Linked DNA regions of Ruminococcus sp. HUN007. The protein of the gene in region 2 interacts with the protein of the main gene of each other region in a pairwise test. Links are inferred from orthologs where the notes say so. Each region holds a gene or a part of one and is shown on either strand. Other genes may lie near its edges. The genes, in order: CC97_RS14840 and rsfS.

What was found.
Region 1: the proteins of rsfS (region 2) and CC97_RS14840 interact in binary tests that used the Escherichia coli proteins (3 or more experiments, as listed by UniProt). The link is inferred for Ruminococcus sp. HUN007 from one-to-one orthologs.

The regions. Positions count from the first base shown.
Region 1 is NZ_JOOA01000002.1:2,432,910-2,442,205, reverse strand. Bases 3,351-6,203 are described here. They hold CC97_RS14840 (AAA family ATPase), read left to right. Parts: upstream 3,351-4,160; coding sequence 4,161-5,246; downstream 5,247-6,203. Other genes in these bases: CC97_RS14835 (DUF5682 family protein), read left to right, coding at 5,246-6,203; CC97_RS20610 (hypothetical protein), read left to right, coding at 3,592-3,963; CC97_RS14850 (hypothetical protein), read left to right, coding at 3,351-3,575. Also shown: CC97_RS19075 (DUF4230 domain-containing protein), read left to right, coding at 1-320; CC97_RS14855 (hypothetical protein), read left to right, coding at 671-2,098; more of CC97_RS14850, read left to right, coding at 2,109-3,350; more of CC97_RS14835, read left to right, coding at 6,204-7,483; CC97_RS14830 (VWA domain-containing protein), read left to right, coding at 7,485-8,660; CC97_RS14825 (glycine--tRNA ligase), read left to right, coding at 8,795-9,296.
Region 2 is NZ_JOOA01000002.1:2,848,792-2,858,124, forward strand. The notes cover bases 2,581-5,470. They hold rsfS (ribosome silencing factor), read left to right. Parts: upstream 2,581-3,793; coding sequence 3,794-4,147; downstream 4,148-5,470. Other genes in these bases: CC97_RS16450 (LCP family protein), read left to right, coding at 2,581-3,710; leuS (leucine--tRNA ligase), read left to right, coding at 4,280-5,470. In the rest of the region: CC97_RS16430 (XTP/dITP diphosphatase), read left to right, coding at 373-954; CC97_RS16435 (YhbY family RNA-binding protein), read left to right, coding at 998-1,291; nadD (nicotinate (nicotinamide) nucleotide adenylyltransferase), read left to right, coding at 1,291-1,887; bis(5'-nucleosyl)-tetraphosphatase (symmetrical) YqeK, read left to right, coding at 1,981-2,562; more of CC97_RS16450, read left to right, coding at 2,565-2,580; more of leuS, read left to right, coding at 5,471-6,685; rpsU (30S ribosomal protein S21), read left to right, coding at 6,932-7,105; flagellar basal body rod protein FlgB, read left to right, coding at 7,361-7,735; flagellar basal body rod protein FlgC, read left to right, coding at 7,748-8,173; flagellar hook-basal body complex protein FliE, read left to right, coding at 8,265-8,588; CC97_RS16485 (flagellar M-ring protein FliF C-terminal domain-containing protein), read left to right, coding at 8,632-9,333. UniProt on the Escherichia coli protein: Functions as a ribosomal silencing factor. Interacts with ribosomal protein uL14 (rplN), blocking formation of intersubunit bridge B8.

The DNA.
Region 1 (9,296 bases), 420 kb from region 2 along the record:
AAAACGATGATGACAATTACATCATACGTATCACTTTCCCGGAAGCATATATCATCTCACACGAAATTGACGAAGATTCCTTCGAACTTGAAAACGTTCAGGACAACTTTTTCAACCCTATAACAGACTCTGACCTTACAGACACATGTGAAGGCCAGAATTACCGGATGGAACAGCAGGCTATAGCAGGCGGTCTGTACGGAAGTCTTTACAGAATGGCTGAGAACAGCATCACTGAATATCTTAACCGTGACAGCATCATCGGTGCAAAATACCGCATCGAATTCATAAGACCGGAAGAGCCGTATGTCATAATATGACACCAGCCGGCTCACCGGGTTTTCCACAGTTGCAAATTTCCCTCCATTTATTTTTCAACTGTGGGAACCCACGGTCACATCACAAAGCACACTTATTTTAAACTTTTTACAAACAGGTTTCCACACAGTTTTCAACCGTCTGTTGAAAACTGTGTGGAAACCTTTGTTTTTATATTAAACATTTGCAAACCCGCACCCGAAATGCAGCCTTTCGGGTACGTTTTTCCGCACTTATACAGCAACTTATACTGACAAAGCAAAATTTAATATATAATTTTTAGTAAAAATAATTGAAACCCGTACCCATTTGTGATAAAATATATGTATATTTTATCTATAGGGAGGTCAATATGGCTGACGTAAATATCATAACCGAAGATTTCATCAATTCTTCTGCTATCAACTCATCCGCACTTGCAAACGCAAAAAAGATATCGAAACAGGGCGGATTCAAAAAGCTCTGCATCACCGCAGACAACACACTTATTTTCGGAGACTGCTACGGAAGCGGCAGTAAACCTTACAACTCATCGGTAGACTGTTCAGGTGAAACACCGGTTTTCCGCTGTTCCTGCCCGAGCCGACAGATACCGTGCAAACACTGCCTCGCGCTTATGTGTGAATGGACCGCTAAGAAAACATTCACGACCGAAGAAGTTCCTGAAGACGTTGCAAGAAAACGTGAAAAAATAGAAAAGCGTGCCGAAAAGGCGGCAGAAGCTGCAGAAAACCCGAAAGCCGCTCCGAAGCCGAACAAGTCAGCCGCAGCCAAAAAGCTGAAGAAACAGCGTGAAGGCCTTGACCTTGCCGAAAACTTCGTACACGACATACTTAAAAACGGTATCGGTTCCGTGAACAAAGCTGCAGCCAGCCAGTACGCAGCACTTGCCAAGCAGCTCGGTGACTACTATCTTCCTGAACCGCAGGCGATAATGAACACGATCATAAAGGCGGTAAACCAGCTTTCCGAACAACCGGACGACAGGGAGACAAACAACATAATCGCCCTGTGTGTACGACTGGGTTCGTCTATAAAGAAAAGCCGTGCATACATCGACTCGAAACTGGAATCGGGTGAAGTCCTTCCTGAGGACAGCATTCTCTACGAGGAAATGGGCGGCATCTGGAAGCTGACACAGCTTAAGGAACTCGGACTTTACCGTGAAAACACAAGACTCATCGAGCTTTCATTCACACATGTAAATGACGAAGTACGACAGAGCGTAACTGACGAAGGCTACTGGATGGACCTCGGCACAGGCGATATTTTCCGCACTGAGAACATTATTCCGTACAAATCGGCAAAGTACATAAAATCAGCGGATGCACGCTTTGAAGTATACAGTGTGAAGGAACTTTACCTGTACCCGGGCTCACTCAACCGGAGAATACGCTGGGAAAGCGCTGAGTCATCCCCTGCAGTCGCAGGCGACTACAAAGAAGTGCTTGAAAAGGCGGAAGAAAGCATTTCCGCAGCTGTAAAGAAAGCGAAAAACGAACTTAAAAATACTCTGTCACGTCCTTACGCGGCAGTCCTTATAAAGTTTGACTCGATAGAATACGCAGAAGACGGCCACGGAGTCATGAAGTGCGGCGACGAGACGATCGCACTTAAAGAATGTGAATTCTACACAGATGCGTGCAGCACGCTGAAGCTCATTGCCGGAAATCTTGAAGGCGGAGCAGTTTTCGGCGGACTTTTCTACGACGCATTCGATCACCGCTTCACATTTTCACCGTTCTCGGTCGTTACAAAAGACGACATAATCAGACTGTAAGGAGGCCGCCATGGAAATCAGAACAAATCCGTTTTACGAACTAAGAAACAGACTTTATGCATCGGCCGCAGCCGGATGTGCGATAATCGCCGAGGACTTCCGTCTTAAGCGCGCCGTGGAAGCCTTCAAACCTATGTCCGAAGCAAACAAGGTCTTCGGAAAACTGTACGACATGTGCAATGCTCTTCTTGCTTCAGAAGATCCGGCAGACAGTATCACAGACTGTATCGCGCTTGCCGACGCACTGGCAGTAACACAGGGCGTATTCGCTGATGACTCGGAGACAAAACCGGCACCGAAAAACGAAAAGATGAAGCCGGCTCATCTTACCTGCGCCAAAATAGAAGAATACAAGGAGCTCATACGCAAGTCGCAGTACGACAAACAGGATTTTGACGAAGGCTTCTTCCGTGACATTTCTGATCCGCGTATTCTTACATCTGTCATGAACGTCGCAGGCAAAAACGGTATTGGTATAGCTTCACTGCTTATTCAGCTCGAATCAGTATGCGGTGCGGAGATAATACCGGCTCTCTTCGATTCGGTAGATCTGTCAAACAAGAACGCCACCGGAAACCAGATACGCTTTATAAGCTCGGTTTACCGTGAAAAATACAATGACCGCTACATCGAATTTGCTGAAAAGGAAGAAAATCCGCAGGGCGTGCGCTGCGCTGCAATTGAAGCAATGGTTTATGCAAAGGAGAATGAGGACAGACTTTTAAACATTTTCCGCATTTCAAAAGGCAAGGTAAAGCAGTCCGCTCTGCTTGCACTGGCAAAAATGAATTCCGCACACGCAGAGCCTGAAATCGAAAAGGCTGCAAAGAATCTCAAAAGCACTCAGACTGAACTCATTACGGAATCCGGCTTAAAGGCTGCAGTGGATTATGCGCGCGCTGATCATGAGATAATACTGAAGAACGGAGAATCCTCACGAGGAACGAACCATCCGTTTTCGTTATCATTCATGTCAGAGCTGGAAAACAAAAAGGATATTGAAGATATCTTTGAAAATTGGGGCGAAAAATATTCACACGAACCGATCACACCGTCGCATTCATCACCTGTTTTCAGGCATATAAATGAGGTACTGGTATCCAATCTTTACGAGCATCCGGGAGATGAGGACTACCGTTCGCTTATTATAAATCTTTACAGGAAATATCCTGACGTCTATCTGCCGGCGGCATTTACACTCATGCTCATGACCGATCCGGAACACGCATGCGGAACAATGATAACCGACCACCGCATTTATGACAGAAATGTTTTTGAAGAGCTGTTCCGCATTTTCACTACACCGGACGGATGGTACAGAATAAGGAGAAACCGTTACTCAAACGAGTCGGACTATCTGAATATAAAGTTATTTAAGTCCCTGCCGGAAGACATTCTCCGCTTCCTTTCTGACACGTCGGTCATCTTCCCGGCAGCAGAGCTGAAAAAAACTGTTCCCGAATGGAAACGACCGTGACATAGCTGTGGTGAACATGAGACACCGCTGTCATCTGCTTAACGCTTTTTACGCAATGAGTTCAGGCGACGACCGCGAAAGAGTGAAAAAACACGCTGAAAAGTTTGCACTTGCAATGTGTAAGAACTACTGCAGCGACGATGTACTCGCTCTTATCGATAAGGTATGTGACACTCTGCCTGAAGGTGTCGCATACAGTTTCATTCGCGATTCAGTTAAATACTCGGCTACAAAATACTGGACATACACCCTGAACCACTACCACATTCCTGACGAAACGGTAGTAAGCGAAGGAAACAAACTCATAGCTGACCTTTCAAAGGAACCGGGAAATGAAAAATACACAGCAGAGATAAAACTCATGCTGAAAAGGTACGAACCACAGTGATAAAGCACTGACCCACGGATCAGTGAGTGACACGGGGCGAAGCCCCGCTCTCCCCATCCGCAGTTCCGGCGCAGACGGAACTGCATCAGAAAAGCACTGATCTGTTAATCAGTGCGGGGCCCGGGGCGAAGCCCCGCTCTCCCCGCCCAGCAGTTCCGGCGCAGCCGGAACTGCAATAAAATAAAAAGGAGTATAGAATGGAAAAGGAAATTCTCAGGCTGTCTGCTGAACAGCTTTACAAAAAGGAAATAGACGCACTCATAAAGAACGAAACAAATCCGGTACCGAAGGGCTGGCAGATGTCACCTAAGTCGGTACTCACATACATCTTAGGCGGAAGATCCGGCGACGTGGAAATAACACCAAAGTACATGGGTGACAAAAGAGTTGTCGAGATATGTATCGCCACACTGGTAACTGACCGTGCCCTTCTCCTCATCGGTGAACCGGGTACTGCCAAGTCATGGCTTTCGGAACATCTGACAGCTGCCATAAACGGAAATTCATCACAGGTCATTCAGGGTACTGCAGGAACCACCGAGGAGCAGATACGCTACTCATGGAACTACGCGATGCTGCTTGCAAAAGGCCCGTCATTTGAATCACTTGTAAAAAGCCCGATCTACAACGCCATGGAAACCGGTACTATCGCACGTTTCGAGGAAATTTCACGATGTGCAAGCGAAGTTCAGGACGCACTTATCTCCATTCTTTCCGAAAAGAGAATATCGATCCCTGAACTGTCGGAAGAAGTGGCTGCGAAAAAGGGATTTTCAGTTATCGCAACCGCAAACACACGCGACAAGGGCGTAAATGAAATGTCATCCGCTTTAAAGAGACGTTTCAACATCGTTATTCTGCCGCCTCCGTCAGATATGAAAACTGAAATTGATATCATAAAGACCAGAGTTGCACAGATGTCCGGTGACATGGAACTCGGCGCTGCCATGCCGACAAACAGCGACTTCGAAAAGATAGTTACAGTATTCCGTGAGCTCCGCACAGGAAGAACACTCGACGGACAGATAAAACTGAAGCCGACAAGCGGCGTACTTTCATCGGCTGAAGCAATCTCACTTATGGTAAACAGCATGGCACTGGCAGGAAGCTTCGGAAACGGAAAGGTAACTGACGCGGAACTGGCAGCCGCACTTCAGGGTGCCGTTGTAAAGGATGACGATAAGGACAAGGCTGCCTGGGAGGAATACCTCGAAAACGTAATGAGGAAGAAAGGTGCGGAATACGCTGCTCTCTATTCCGAATGCAGGGAGCGTAACGCGTAATGGCTGAGTACTACGGCGTAAGACATCTGTCGCCGGCGTGTGCGTTTTACGTCAGAGAATTTCTTGACAGAACAAAGCCGAAGGCCGTGCTTATTGAAGGACCGTCAGACCTGAGCGGTCTTATCGACGGTCTGTGCGATCACAAGGTAAAGCTTCCGGCTGCGGTACTTGCCTACACGACCGAGGCACCTGTGCGCACTGTTATGTATCCTATGGCTGAATTCTCGCCGGAATACCAGGCGATGGTCTGGGCAAAAAAGAACGGTGTACCGGTTGAGTTCTGCGACCTTCCGTCAGGAAGTCTGCTTGCCGAAAAGGAAAAGGAAAGCGAAGGCGCGCCGGAAGAAGAAAAGGAACACGAGGAAAGCGTCTATGAGAAAATAGAAAAGATATCAGGCCTTGATACTGATACTTTCTGGGAATACCGTTTCGAACACGCACAGAATTATGATGAATTCATGGTTGCCGCAGAGGAATACGGAAAGTCCATACGCGAATTCTCAGAATCGGACGAGCACAACGAACTTCGTGAAGCATACATGAGACGCAGAATAGCCGAAACTGAAGAAAAATACGGCTCTGCCGCAGTTATAACGGGTGCTTTCCACACGGCCGGAATAAAAAACATACCGTTCTCGGATAAAGACAGAAAACTTACAGACAAACTTAAAACAGTCGAATCAAAATCCACGCTCATGCCGTACTCCTACTACCGTCTGTCATCCCGATCGGGATACGGAGCAGGAAGCAGGGCACCGGGCTACTACGAAATGCTGTGGAGGAACCGCTTAAGTTCCACACCTGAAAACACCGCTCCGGAATATCTTTCACGCCTTGCGGCATATCAGCGTAAAAACGGATATACAGCATCATCGGCTGAAGTAATTGAGGCAATGCGTCTTGCGGAAACACTTGCTGCCATGCGAAGCGGCAGGCTTCCGTCAATGAGCGATCTGCGTGATGCGGCAGTTACCTGTATAGGCCACGGCAGCTTCGGTGAGATCTCACTCGCCTGCGCCGACATTGAAATAGGTACTAAAATAGGCGAACTTCCGGAAGGCACGGTATGTACATCGGTACAGGAAGACTTCATGCTGAAGCTCAAGGAGCTGAAACTTGAAAAATACCGCAGTGCCGCGGCTGAAGAACTCGCTCTTGATCTGCGCGAAAACCTGCGTGTCAAGTCTGAAAAATCGGCTTTTCTCGATCTTAACCGCTCATTTTTCATGCACAGACTGCTGGAAGCCGGAATTCACTTCGGCGAACTTCTGAGGAACACTCAGGAAACAGCCACCTGGTCGGAAAAATGGACTGTAAGCTGGACTCCTGAGACTGAGATCCAGATAGTTGAAGCATCGCTCAAAGGCGATACCGTTGAAGAAGCGGCACGTATATCACTTAACCTTGAACTTGCCGAGTCTGAAAACTTAAGCAAAACTGCGGAAACACTTTACAGAGCACTGCTCTGCGGACTTCCGGACTGCATAAAGACCGCTGCCGCAAGTGTTCAGAAAATGGCTGCCGACTGTGCCTCACCTTTCGAAGAAGGAAAGACCATAGGCACGCTTTCAGCCATCGTGCGTTTCGGTACAATACGAAAACTCGAACCGAAGCCGCTCGAAGCTATAATCAGCCAGCTGTACCTCAAATTCTGCCTGCAGATATATAACGCATGCATATGTGATGAAAATGCCGCGGCAGAAATGATAACCGCAGTAACTGCAGTACACGATGCCTGCCTTGCACACGAATTTCTGGAAGATGAGCGTTTTGTAAATGTTCTTTTAAGCATTGCCGACAGCGACATGGTAAATCCGCTCCTTTCAGGATTTGCCTGTGCCCTGCTTACGGAACGCGGAAAGATCGCTCCGGAAAAACTGAGCGAAATGGTGGCGCGCCATCTTTCGAGAGGAACTCCTCCGCCGGAGGCTGCTGCCTGGTTCGAAGGCCTTGCAAAGCGTAACCGCCGCAGTCTCATAGGAAGAATAACTCTGTGGGAGAGTCTGTGTAATTTCATAAGCGAACTCGACGACGAGGAATTCAAAGCCGTGCTCATTGCTTTGAGGCGTACATTCTCTGATTTCTCACCAGCGGAAAAATCGGACATTGCCGAAAACATCGGCGAGGTTCTCGGCATTTCCACCGAACAGGCGGCCGAGATAATATCCGCTCCGGTAACGGCCGAGGAACAGCAGACGATCGACGAGCTTGACGACTTTGACTTTGGAGATATATGATATGGATAATTTACAAATGCTCAAACGCTGGAGGCTGATACTCGGCGAGGAGTCACAGAAAACTCTTGAAGGACTCGGCGGACTGCCGCTTTCCGAGGAAGATCTGCTCATGGATTCAGCCCTGTCGCAGATATACGGTTCCTCCGGATCCGGCAGCGACGGTGCAGGAAAAGCCGGCGGCAGAGGGCGTTCGATACCTCACCTTACCAAATGGCTTGGCGATCTGCGAAGCCTGTTCTCACCGATGGAAATAAAGGTAATTCAGAAAGATGCCATCGAAAAAAAGGGACTTAAACAGCTTCTTCTTGAACCGGAAATGTTAAACGACCTTGTACCTGATGTTTCGACGGCTTCGCTACTTATAATGCTCAAGGATCAGATACCGGAAAAATCGAAGGACAATGCACGTCAGTACATTGCGAAAATAGTGGAAGACATAAACCGCAGACTTGCCGACGACCTCCGCCGCTCGGTAACATCTGCGCTCAACAGACGCGAGCACTCACCTATCCCGTCGGCGGCAGCCCTCGACTACAAACTGACCATAAGACGTAACCTCAAAAACTACGATCCGGAACGAAAAGTACTGCTTCCGGAACGTTTCTACTTCTACGAGCGTGCCTCGAAAACTGCATCAAGGACGGTCATCCTTGACATTGACCAGAGCGGTTCCATGGGTGAATCGGCTATCTACTCATCGGTAATGGGATGCATACTCGCAAGCATAAGGGCGGTAAAAACGCACATTGTTGCATTTGACACCACCGTTCACGACCTCACGGACCTGTGTGCCGATCCGGTTGAACTCCTCTACGGCATCCAGCTCGGCGGCGGAACAGATATCAACAATTCCGTCGCATACTGTGAAGAACTCATTACCGAACCGGAAAAGACCACAATGTTCATAGTGACCGACCTCTACGAAGGCGGAAACCGCGCCCAGCTCATCCACCGCTTAAGCGACTTGAAAAGCTCCGGCGTAAACGTAGTGATCCTGCTTGCCATCTCCGACAGCGGCAAACCATGCTTCGACTCCGGTCTCGCCGAAAAAACCGCAGAACTGCAGATCCCGTGCTTCGCCTGCCCTCCGGAAAAGCTCCCGGATCTCCTCGATGCGGCACTTAAACGACGCGACTTAAGAGTATTCGAAAAAGCGGCGTATGACCGCGCTCATTAATACCCTCCGCCTCATCTTTCTGACGGTAATTCCGCGATAAGATGAGGCAAATTTTATGCTTTCAACACTTGACAATATGCGATATTTATTTTACAATATAATTTGACAACTTCATTAAAGGACGGTTTTTATATATGTTAAAAAATGCAGATAAAACTATGGATAAAATCGTAGACCTCTGTAAGGCAAAGGGCTTTGTTTACCCTGGTTCCGAGATCTACGGCGGCCTTGCTAACACATGGGACTACGGCCCGCTCGGTATGCAGCTCAAGAACAACATCAAGGCTGCGTGGCTCAAGAAATTCGTTCAGGAAAACAAGTACAACGTTGGCCTTGACAGTGCCATCCTCATGAATCCGCAGACATGGGTAGCTTCAGGTCATATCGGCGGCTTCTCTGATCCTCTTATGGACTGTAAGGAATGTAAGACAAGACACAGAGCTGACAACCTCATCGAAAACTTCGACGGTACAAATCCTAGCGGCTGGACAAATGAACAGATGCTCGCATACATCAAGGAAAAGGGTATCTGCTGTCCTGAATGCGGCAAGCAGAACTTCTCTGACATCAGACAGTTCAACCTCATGTTCAAGACATTCCAGGGTGTAACAGAAGACTCAAAGTCAGAGATCTACT
Region 2 (9,333 bases):
CTGAATATTCAGAAGATGTCGATGATACATATACAGAAACTTCAGAAGAATCATCTTATGCTGAACCTGAAGAAATAAAAGAAACGACAGTGTCCGAACCGGAAGAAGCACCGGAAGAAGCACCGGAAGAAACAGCGGTTTCAGATGAAAATGAAGCTTCTGAGGTCTCAGAAGAATCTGAAGAACCGGAAGTAACCGAAGATTCAGAAGAGACTGCAGAAACTGAAGAACCAGAGGGAACTGAAGAATCAGAAGAAGCTGCGGAACCGGAAGAAACTGCAGAAGCTGAAGAAGAGACAGAGGAACCGGAAAAGAAGAAGGGATTCTTCAGCCGTCTTTTCGGTAAAAAGAAGAAATAATAAGGAGTAACAGATGAAGGTAATACTTGCATCAAACAATAAGCACAAGCTTGAAGAAATAAAGAAGATACTTTCACCTCTCGGCTATGAAGTTGTTTCACAGGCTGAGGCCGGTGTGAATATCGACGTTGAGGAAACAGGCACTACTTTTGAGGAAAATGCCGCACTTAAGGCGCAGGCAGTTTACGATCTTACAAAGACAGCAGTTATTTCAGATGACAGCGGACTTGAAGTAGACTATTTAAACGGTGCTCCGGGCGTATATTCACACCGCTACGCAGGCGAGAACGCTACAGATGCTGACCGCTGTGCAAAGCTCCTTTCAGAATTAAGCGGCGTTGAAACAGAAAAGCGTACAGCAAGATTTGTCTGCGTGCTCTGCTTTATTGACGACAAGGGCGAAAAGCTTGTTATCCGCGGTACAGCCGAAGGTATCATCGGAACAGAACCTAAGGGCGAAAACGGATTCGGCTACGATCCTGTATTTATGTACGGTGACAGATCTTTTGCCGAACTTTCCGCAGAGGAAAAGAACTCCGTAAGCCACAGGGCAGATGCACTTAAAAAGTTTGCAGCTGCTATCGGAGCAAAATGAAACACTGATAAATGAACGTAATGCTAAATGAAAGGCTGATATTATGCTTACAAGCAAACAGAGATCAAAACTCAGAGGAATAGCAAGTACCTACGAAACAATTTTTCAGGTAGGTAAAAACGGAATACAGGATACACTCATAGCACAGGTAAACGACGCTCTCAGAGTGCGTGAACTTATCAAGCTCCGTGTACTCGACAACAGTCCGTACACAGCAAGGGAAGCTGCTGACGAGATAGCAGAAAAGACAGGCGCTGATGTAGTTCAGGTAGTCGGCAGCAGATTCGTTCTCTTCAAGCGAAATCCGAAAGAACCTGTGATCGAAATAGACATCTGATGGGCAGAACAGGATTTTTCGGCGGAACGTTCAATCCGATACACTCCGGCCACATCCATCTTGCGGAGGAAGCCTACAGTAAACTCGGACTTGACCGCCTTATACTTGTTCCGGCAAATATCCCGCCGCACAAGGAAGCGCATGATCTGTGCAGTAACGCTGACAGATTAAACATGTGCCGCCTTGCTGCTGAGGACCATGAAGGCTTTGAGGTCTCGGACTTTGAACTGAAACAGGGCGGCAAAAGCTATTCCGTTTACACGACGGAGCATTTTGCGGAAATGTATCCTGATGATGACCTTTACATGATGGTCGGAAGCGACATGCTTTTAAGTTTTGACAAGTGGTACCGCTTTGAGGATATACTTAAAAAAGTGACTCTGGCAGTCGTGTCAAGAGAGTATGACGACATGGATGACTTAAAGAAAAAGGCGGATGAACTTTCGGCTTTCGGCAGCGTGAAGATAATAAACGCTGATCCTTTTCCGGTCTCATCAACGCAGATAAGGGATCTGATACGCCGCGGCCAAAAATATTCTTGCTATTTGCCTGAAAAAGTAGTACAATATATTAGACTGAAAAAATTATACGTATGATGATCATCACTGTTCCTTAAGACCCGCTGATACACATAACTGCGGGCCTTAAGGCAGTGTATAAACAACTGGCTGGTGATATATTTGTTCGACGTGGAAAATATTACAGATTTTCTTAAAAACCGTCTTTCAGAAAAAAGATTCAATCATTCACTCAACGTTGCCGCAGAATGCCGTAAACTTGCGGAATGGTACGGTGAAGACAGTGAAAAAGCATATTTTGCAGGTCTTGTACACGATATCTGCAAGGAGCTTCCTGCAGATGAACTGAAAAAAATGGCTGCGGAAAGCGGACTCGGCGTATCAGCGGCTGAGCTTGAGACCAAGGCGCTCTGGCACGCAGTTGCAGGAGCAGCATTTGTACGTGATTCGCTTATGATAGAAGATAAGGATATTATCAATGCCGTACGCTTTCATACTATCGGCAGAGCGGGAATGAGCCGCTTTGAGGAGATCGTGTATATCGGTGACCTGATTTCGGCAGACAGGTCCTACAACGGGGTCAAGAAATTCAGAAAGCTTGCTTATCAGGACATGGACAGGGTGATGCTTGAAGCCCTGATCTTTTCGATAGTATCTGTTACTGAGAAAAAAGGTCTCATTCCTGAATACACGCTTGAAGCTTACAATCAGTATGCGCTGAGAGAGAGCCGACGTGCTCAGGAAGGAAAGTGAACATGGTAAGGAAAAGTAAGTTCAGGATATTCAGAGATATTCTTCTGCTTCTTATTACACTTGCTGTACTTTTTGTTGCCGGAAAAGGCATGATAAAGTCTGTTGTGTCTGACAGCCAGCCTTTTAAATCAGAACAGGCGGGCGAGCTGGATGCCGACAGCAACACATACATGCTTAAGCCGATGGAACCGGAACAGATGTTTGACGGCCTTGACCTTTACCAGTACATCGAAGGCCAGTACACGGTGCTGTGTCTCGGAATGGATGAGGAAGGACTCAACACGGATATTATGATGCTCGCGCAGTTTGACCTTAACGCAGCGAAGATAAATATTCTTCAGATACCGCGTGACTGCTACGTTGGTCCGGAATACACGAAGGCTGAACACGGAAAGATAAACAGCGTATATTCCGACGGTGTATGCGAAGGAAGCACTCCGGTCGCAAAGGTCGCTAACTGTCTGAAAGATCTTTTCGGTATTCCGATAGATGCGTACATCGGTATAAAATGCACTGACGTTCCGCCGGTAGTCGATGCTATCGGAGGAATTCCGATAAACGTTCCGTATGATATCATCTACGAAGCAGACAAGATCATCTACAAAGGTGAACAGGTGCTTAACGGTGAGCAGTCTGAATGGTTCGTGCGTTTCCGCCACGATTATCTCGAAGGGGACATTGCCAGAATCAGAGCTCAGAGGATCTTCCTGGCTGCCGGAATGCAGAAGGTAAAGAATCTCGGCACGCTGAAGGTACTGAGTATTTATCCTACACTGAAGCAGTACCTCATGTCTGACCTCGACATCAGCGAAATCGGTATTCTGTGCGATTTTGCCCAGACTGTTTCAATGGAAAATGTAACTGTAAGAATGGTGCCGGGTGAAGACTTAAGTCCGGGAGACATCAATAATTACTACGGCTACTCGATCCATGAGCAGGAAACAGCTGATATGCTCAACGAGTATTTCAGACCTTATCAGGAAGAAATGACAGCCGATCAGCTTAACATAACCGAAGTAAAGCATACAGCCACATATTACGATAATGACAGCACAAGTTTCGCTGACATTGAAAACGGAAATGTTCCGTCTGTTCCGTTCAGGGAAGATGCAAACACCCTTGACGGAGCCGGAGACGGGGAAGAATAAAAAGGAACTGCCGGTCAGTGTGGTACAGGGTTTACGACCCGTACTGATGATCCGGTGCTTCCGGAAATGAAAGGAAAGATAGAATGGATACAAAGGAAAAACTTGAAAAGATAGTTAAAGCCCTCGATTCAAAGAAGGCTGAAGATATAGAAGTACTCGGAATAAGAGATCTTACAGTGCTTTCCGACTACTTTGTAATAGCAAACGGTACAAGTACGACTCACACAAGAACGCTTGCCGATGAAGTTGAGTATCAGCTTTCACAGTCCGGCATCGAACCTTCCGGAAAGGAAGGACACAACGGTTCAAACTGGATCGTGCTTGATTATTCAGATATTATCGTTCATGTTTTCTACAAGGAAACAAGAGAGTTCTATCAGCTCGAAAGACTCTGGGCTGACGGAGAACATCTCGACGTGGAAGAGTTATTAAAGTAAAGTTTAAGCCGCAGTTCCGGTAAAACCGGAACTGCGGTTTTGAGGGGGACAGGGGCGGAGCCCCTCCTCCCGTCAGGGCATCACCTGCTTCGCCGGTGATGCCAAGGAATATTTATGTAAGGAGCTAACTCTATGGGTAAATATGATTTTGCTGCCGTTGAAGCAAAATGGCAGAAATACTGGGAAGAAAAAGGAACTTTCAGGGCATCTGACGACTATTCAAAGCCAAAGTTCTACGGCCTTGTTGAATTCCCTTATCCGTCAGGCCACGGAATGCACGTAGGCCATATCAAGGCATATTCAGGCCTTGAAGTAGTAAGCAGAAAGAGACGTATGGAGGGCTACAACGTTCTTTTCCCTATCGGATTTGACGCTTACGGACTTCCAACAGAAAATACAGCTATCAAGGATAACGTTCATCCGAGAATAGTAACAGACAGAAACATTGCAAAATTCACAGGTCAGCTCAAGAGCGTAGGTTTCTCATTTGACTGGTCAAGAGTTATAGATACGACGGAGGAAGGATACTACAAGTGGACACAGTGGATCTTCCTCAAGATGTTCGAAAACGGCCTTGTTTTCAGAGACAAGACAAACGTAAACTACTGCCCGAGCTGTAAGGTAGTTCTTTCAAACGAAGACTCACAGGGCGGCAAGTGTGACGTATGCCACAGCGACATTATCCAGAAGACCAAGGAAGTATGGTACCTCCGCATCACAGAATATGCAGACAAGCTCCTCAAGGGACTCGAGGAAGTTGACTACCTTCCGAACGTAAGACTCCAGCAGGAAAACTGGATCGGCAAGTCAACAGGTGCGTTTGTAAACTTTGACATAAAGGAAAATGATGAGAAGCTCCGCATCTACACAACACGTCCGGATACCCTTTACGGTGTAACATTCATGGTAATCGCTCCGGAACATCCGATCATCCAGAAGTACCGCGACAGCATTAAGAACATTGCAGAACTCGATGCCTATAAGGATGAATGTGCAAAGAAGAGCGAATTCGAGAGAACACAGCTCGTCAAGGACAAGACAGGTGTAAAGATCGACGGTCTTACAGCTGTGAACCCAGTAACAAAGAAAGAGATCCCGATCTACATTTCCGACTACGTAATGATGGGCTACGGTACAGGTGCCATCATGGCAGTTCCTGCTCACGATACACGTGACTACGACTTCGCAAAGAAGTTCGGCATCGATATAATCGAAGTAATAAAGGGCGGCGACATCACCAAGGAAGCCTACACAGGCGAAGGTGAACTTGTAAACTCAGGCGAGCTCAACGGCATTTCAAACAAGAAGGATGCTGTTGCAAAGGCAATAGAGATTCTTGAAAAGCTCGGCTGCGGCGAAAAGGGCGTTCAGTTCAAGATGAAGGACTGGGCATTCAACCGCCAGAGATACTGGGGTGAACCTATCCCGATAGTTCACTGCGAACACTGCGGCATGGTTCCTGTTCATTATGAGGAACTCCCGCTCAGACTTCCTCCTGTAGAAAACTTCGAACCAGGTACAGACGGCGAAAGCCCGCTTGCAAAGATCAGTGACTTCGTTAAGTGCAAGTGTCCTAAGTGCGGTAAGGACGCAAGAAGAGAAACTGATACAATGCCTCAGTGGGCAGGTTCATCATGGTACTTCCTCCGTTACTGCGATCCAAAGAACGATAACGAGTTTGCGTCACAGGAGGCACTTAAGTACTGGATGCCTGTTGACTGGTACAACGGCGGTATGGAACACGTTACACGTCATATGATCTACAGCCGTTTCTGGCACAAGTTCCTCTATGACCTCGGTCTTGTTCCGACTTCGGAACCGTATGCAAAGAGAACTGCACAGGGCCTTATTCTCGGACCAGACGGAGAAAAGATGTCCAAGTCAAGAGGAAACGTTATCGATCCTAACGACGTTGTTGCAGAATACGGCGCAGATGTTCTCAGACTTTACGTCCTCTTCATGGGCGACTACGAAAAGGCTGCTCCGTGGAGCGAGTCAAGCATCAAGGGATGCAAACGTTTCGAAGACAGGATCTGGGCTTTACAGGATATGATCACTGACGGCGATGAATACAGCGAAAAGCTCCGCAGTGCATTCCACAAGACAATAAAGAAGGTAAGCGAAGACATCGAAGCTATGAAGTTCAACACAGCCATAGCAGCAATGATGTCACTTATCAATGACATATACGCAGCAGGAAGCATAACAAAGGGCGAATTCGGTGCTCTGTGCACAATGCTCTATCCTTTTGCTCCTCACATAGCTGAAGAAATGTACAGCAGCGTTTTCGGAAAGATCCTCAGCGAACAGAGCTGGATCACATATGACGAAGCACTCTGCGTTGACGACTCAGTTGAAATTGTTCTCCAGATCAACGGCAAGGTACGTTCAAAGATCATGATCCCGGTCGGCACAGACAAGGATACAGCGTTTGAAATGGCACTTAAGGATGAGAAATTTGCCGAAGCAACAAGCGGAAAGAACATTGTTAAGCAGATATATGTACAAAACAAACTTGTGAATTTTGTTGTAAAATAACAAAATATCTCCGGAGATTATTTTCTACTTGACAACACCGTGCCTGGTGTGCTAAAATAAATTTATGTTATTCATACAGCTTATATTACTGCGGTCTGAATGACATGCGAATATACAGTGTGTCACTCATGGTCACAGTTTTAGCTTATAACAGAGGAGATAAAAAACAGATGACTGACATCTGATTCCGCAAGGTTTCAGATTTTAGCATAAACCTCTGTCTTTGTGGCAAAGGGAGGGAATAAAGTGGCAGAAGTTCGTGTTGGTAAAAACGAATCTTTAGAGACAGCACTCAAGCGCTTCAAGAGATCATGCGCTAAGGATGGCGTTATAGCTGAAGTTCGTAAGAGAGAACACTACGAAAAGCCTTCGGTTAAGCGTAAGAAGAAGTCCGAAGCAGCTCGTAAGCGCAAGTATTGATAAACAGTACATAAAACCAATTAAAAGAATTATCCTTCAGGTTTTCCTGGAGGATATTTTTTTTACTGAAAAAATCTGCGGCAGACCGTTTTTTCGTCTGTGTACCCGTATTATAAAGTTCCTTTGTATAAAATGCTGTAATTGGACCTGTAAATTTGTAATGAAATCTTGTCTATTTTAAAATTCATTACTTGAAATTCAGATTAGTATAATGTATAATAAAATAATAAAATACTATTATTGGGGGGATAGACTGTGATTTTAGATTCATTTCAGTTCAAGGCAATGGAAAGCGGCATAAAGGCTATGTCTTTAAAGCAGCAGGTACATACTCAGAACATCGCAAATCTGGACACTCCGGACTACAAGGTCAAAACGTTTTCCTTCGGGAACACGCTGGAAGACCAGATGAAACACAATACTAAAAAAGACAGTATAGAATATGATTTTGAGGCAAAGGTCGAAACAAAGGATAACGTTGAAGTACTTGTCGACGGAAACAACGTTGACATTGAGAACGAAAATCTTGAACTCTACAGCGCGTACATCCAGCAGGCAGCAACTATCCAGAAGATGAATGCAGTAATTTCAGACTATCGTTACGTTCTTCAGAATGCAAGCTTCAAATAAGGGGGTAAGTTTATGGCTTTTCTGAATGCTTTGAACATAGTAGGTTCGGCTCTTACTGCTGAACGTTTCAGAACAAACATAATCACACAGAACATTTCAAACCAGCTTGTTATCGGCAGAAACGGTGAAGATCCTTACCGCAGAAAGCAGGTAATATTCCAGACCCGTCCGCAGAGTTTTGACGAAACACTTTCACAGGTAAAGGGCGGCGGCGTAAGGGTGACACAGGTTGTTGAAAGTCAAGAGGATTTCAAGCCGGTTTATGACCCGACTCATCCTGATGCGGATGAAGACGGATATATATACTATCCTAACGTTAACAACACGGAAGAACAGCTTGACCTTATGGAAGCAACAAGAGTGTACGAAGCAAACGTAGCAGCACTCAGCGTTGTAAAGGCCATGGCATCAAAGGCTCTTGAAATAGGCAAGGGCTGATCAGACAGAATTAAGGTCTGACAGGTACCGGAACTTAAGTTTCCGGCGTAACCGGATAAGTACAGTTTATGGATTTTAAGGGGAATGAAAAATGATCAGAGAAGACTTTATTACTCCGCTTTCAGGCATGCAGGCGATGAAACCGCTGCAGCCTATAGGTTCCGGAAAAACAAATGCCGGGAATGACGAAACGGGAATGTCATTCGGCGAAACGCTGCGTTCAAAGATCCAGAACGTAAAGGATCTGGAACAGAAGTCACTGGCCAGTGCCTATGACGTATCAATGGGCAACACTGAAGATATCGAAGGCGCCATGATAGATGCGACGAAGGCATCTGTAGCCATCGAAACAGCAGTCCAGGTAACAACAAGGGCAGTTAACGCCTACAAGGAAATTATTCAGATGCAGATCTGACAGTGTTTTTTAGGAATTTTTAGTTTGGAGAATGATTTTATAAATGAACGATAAATTGAAACCGGTACTTGATAAAGTAAAATCAGTCTGGGGAGGAATGTCGAAACGAATAAGGACACTTCTCATAGTCGGACTTTCGGTAATACTTGTCGGTTCCATAGCACTTGCGGTTGTTCTTAACATCGAATCGAAGAAATGGCTCGTTCTTTTTCCGGGCATGACCACTGAAGAAGCTTCACAGGTTTACCTTGAACTCAAGAACATGGAAGTTGACACGAAGCTCAATTCCAAGGGTGAGATCGAAGTCAGAAAGGAAGAGTGGGACGACCTTGTTTACAGACTTGCTGAAAAGGGATACCCTCAGTCAGCACCGTCCTACGGAACATTCTTTGATAACCTCAAGATGACTATGAGTGAGTTCGAAAAGAAGCAGACACTTCGTTTTGAACTTCAGGACAGAATACAGACAACACTCAAGCGCATCGACGGCGTAAAGGGTGCCATTGTTACTATCAGTCTTCCGGAGAAGACCAACTACGTATGGAAGAAGGATGACGCAGACAAGGCAACAGCCAGCGTAATGCTGACACTCGATAATCCTGACAGATTCACTCCTGATCAGGTAAGTGCCATCAAGAATATTGTTGCGTACAGTGCGCAGCAGGTAAAACCGGAAGATGTTTCAGTCGTTAACGCCGCAACAGGCGTGGAACTTCTCGGACTTGAAGAAGCTTCAAGTGATGTG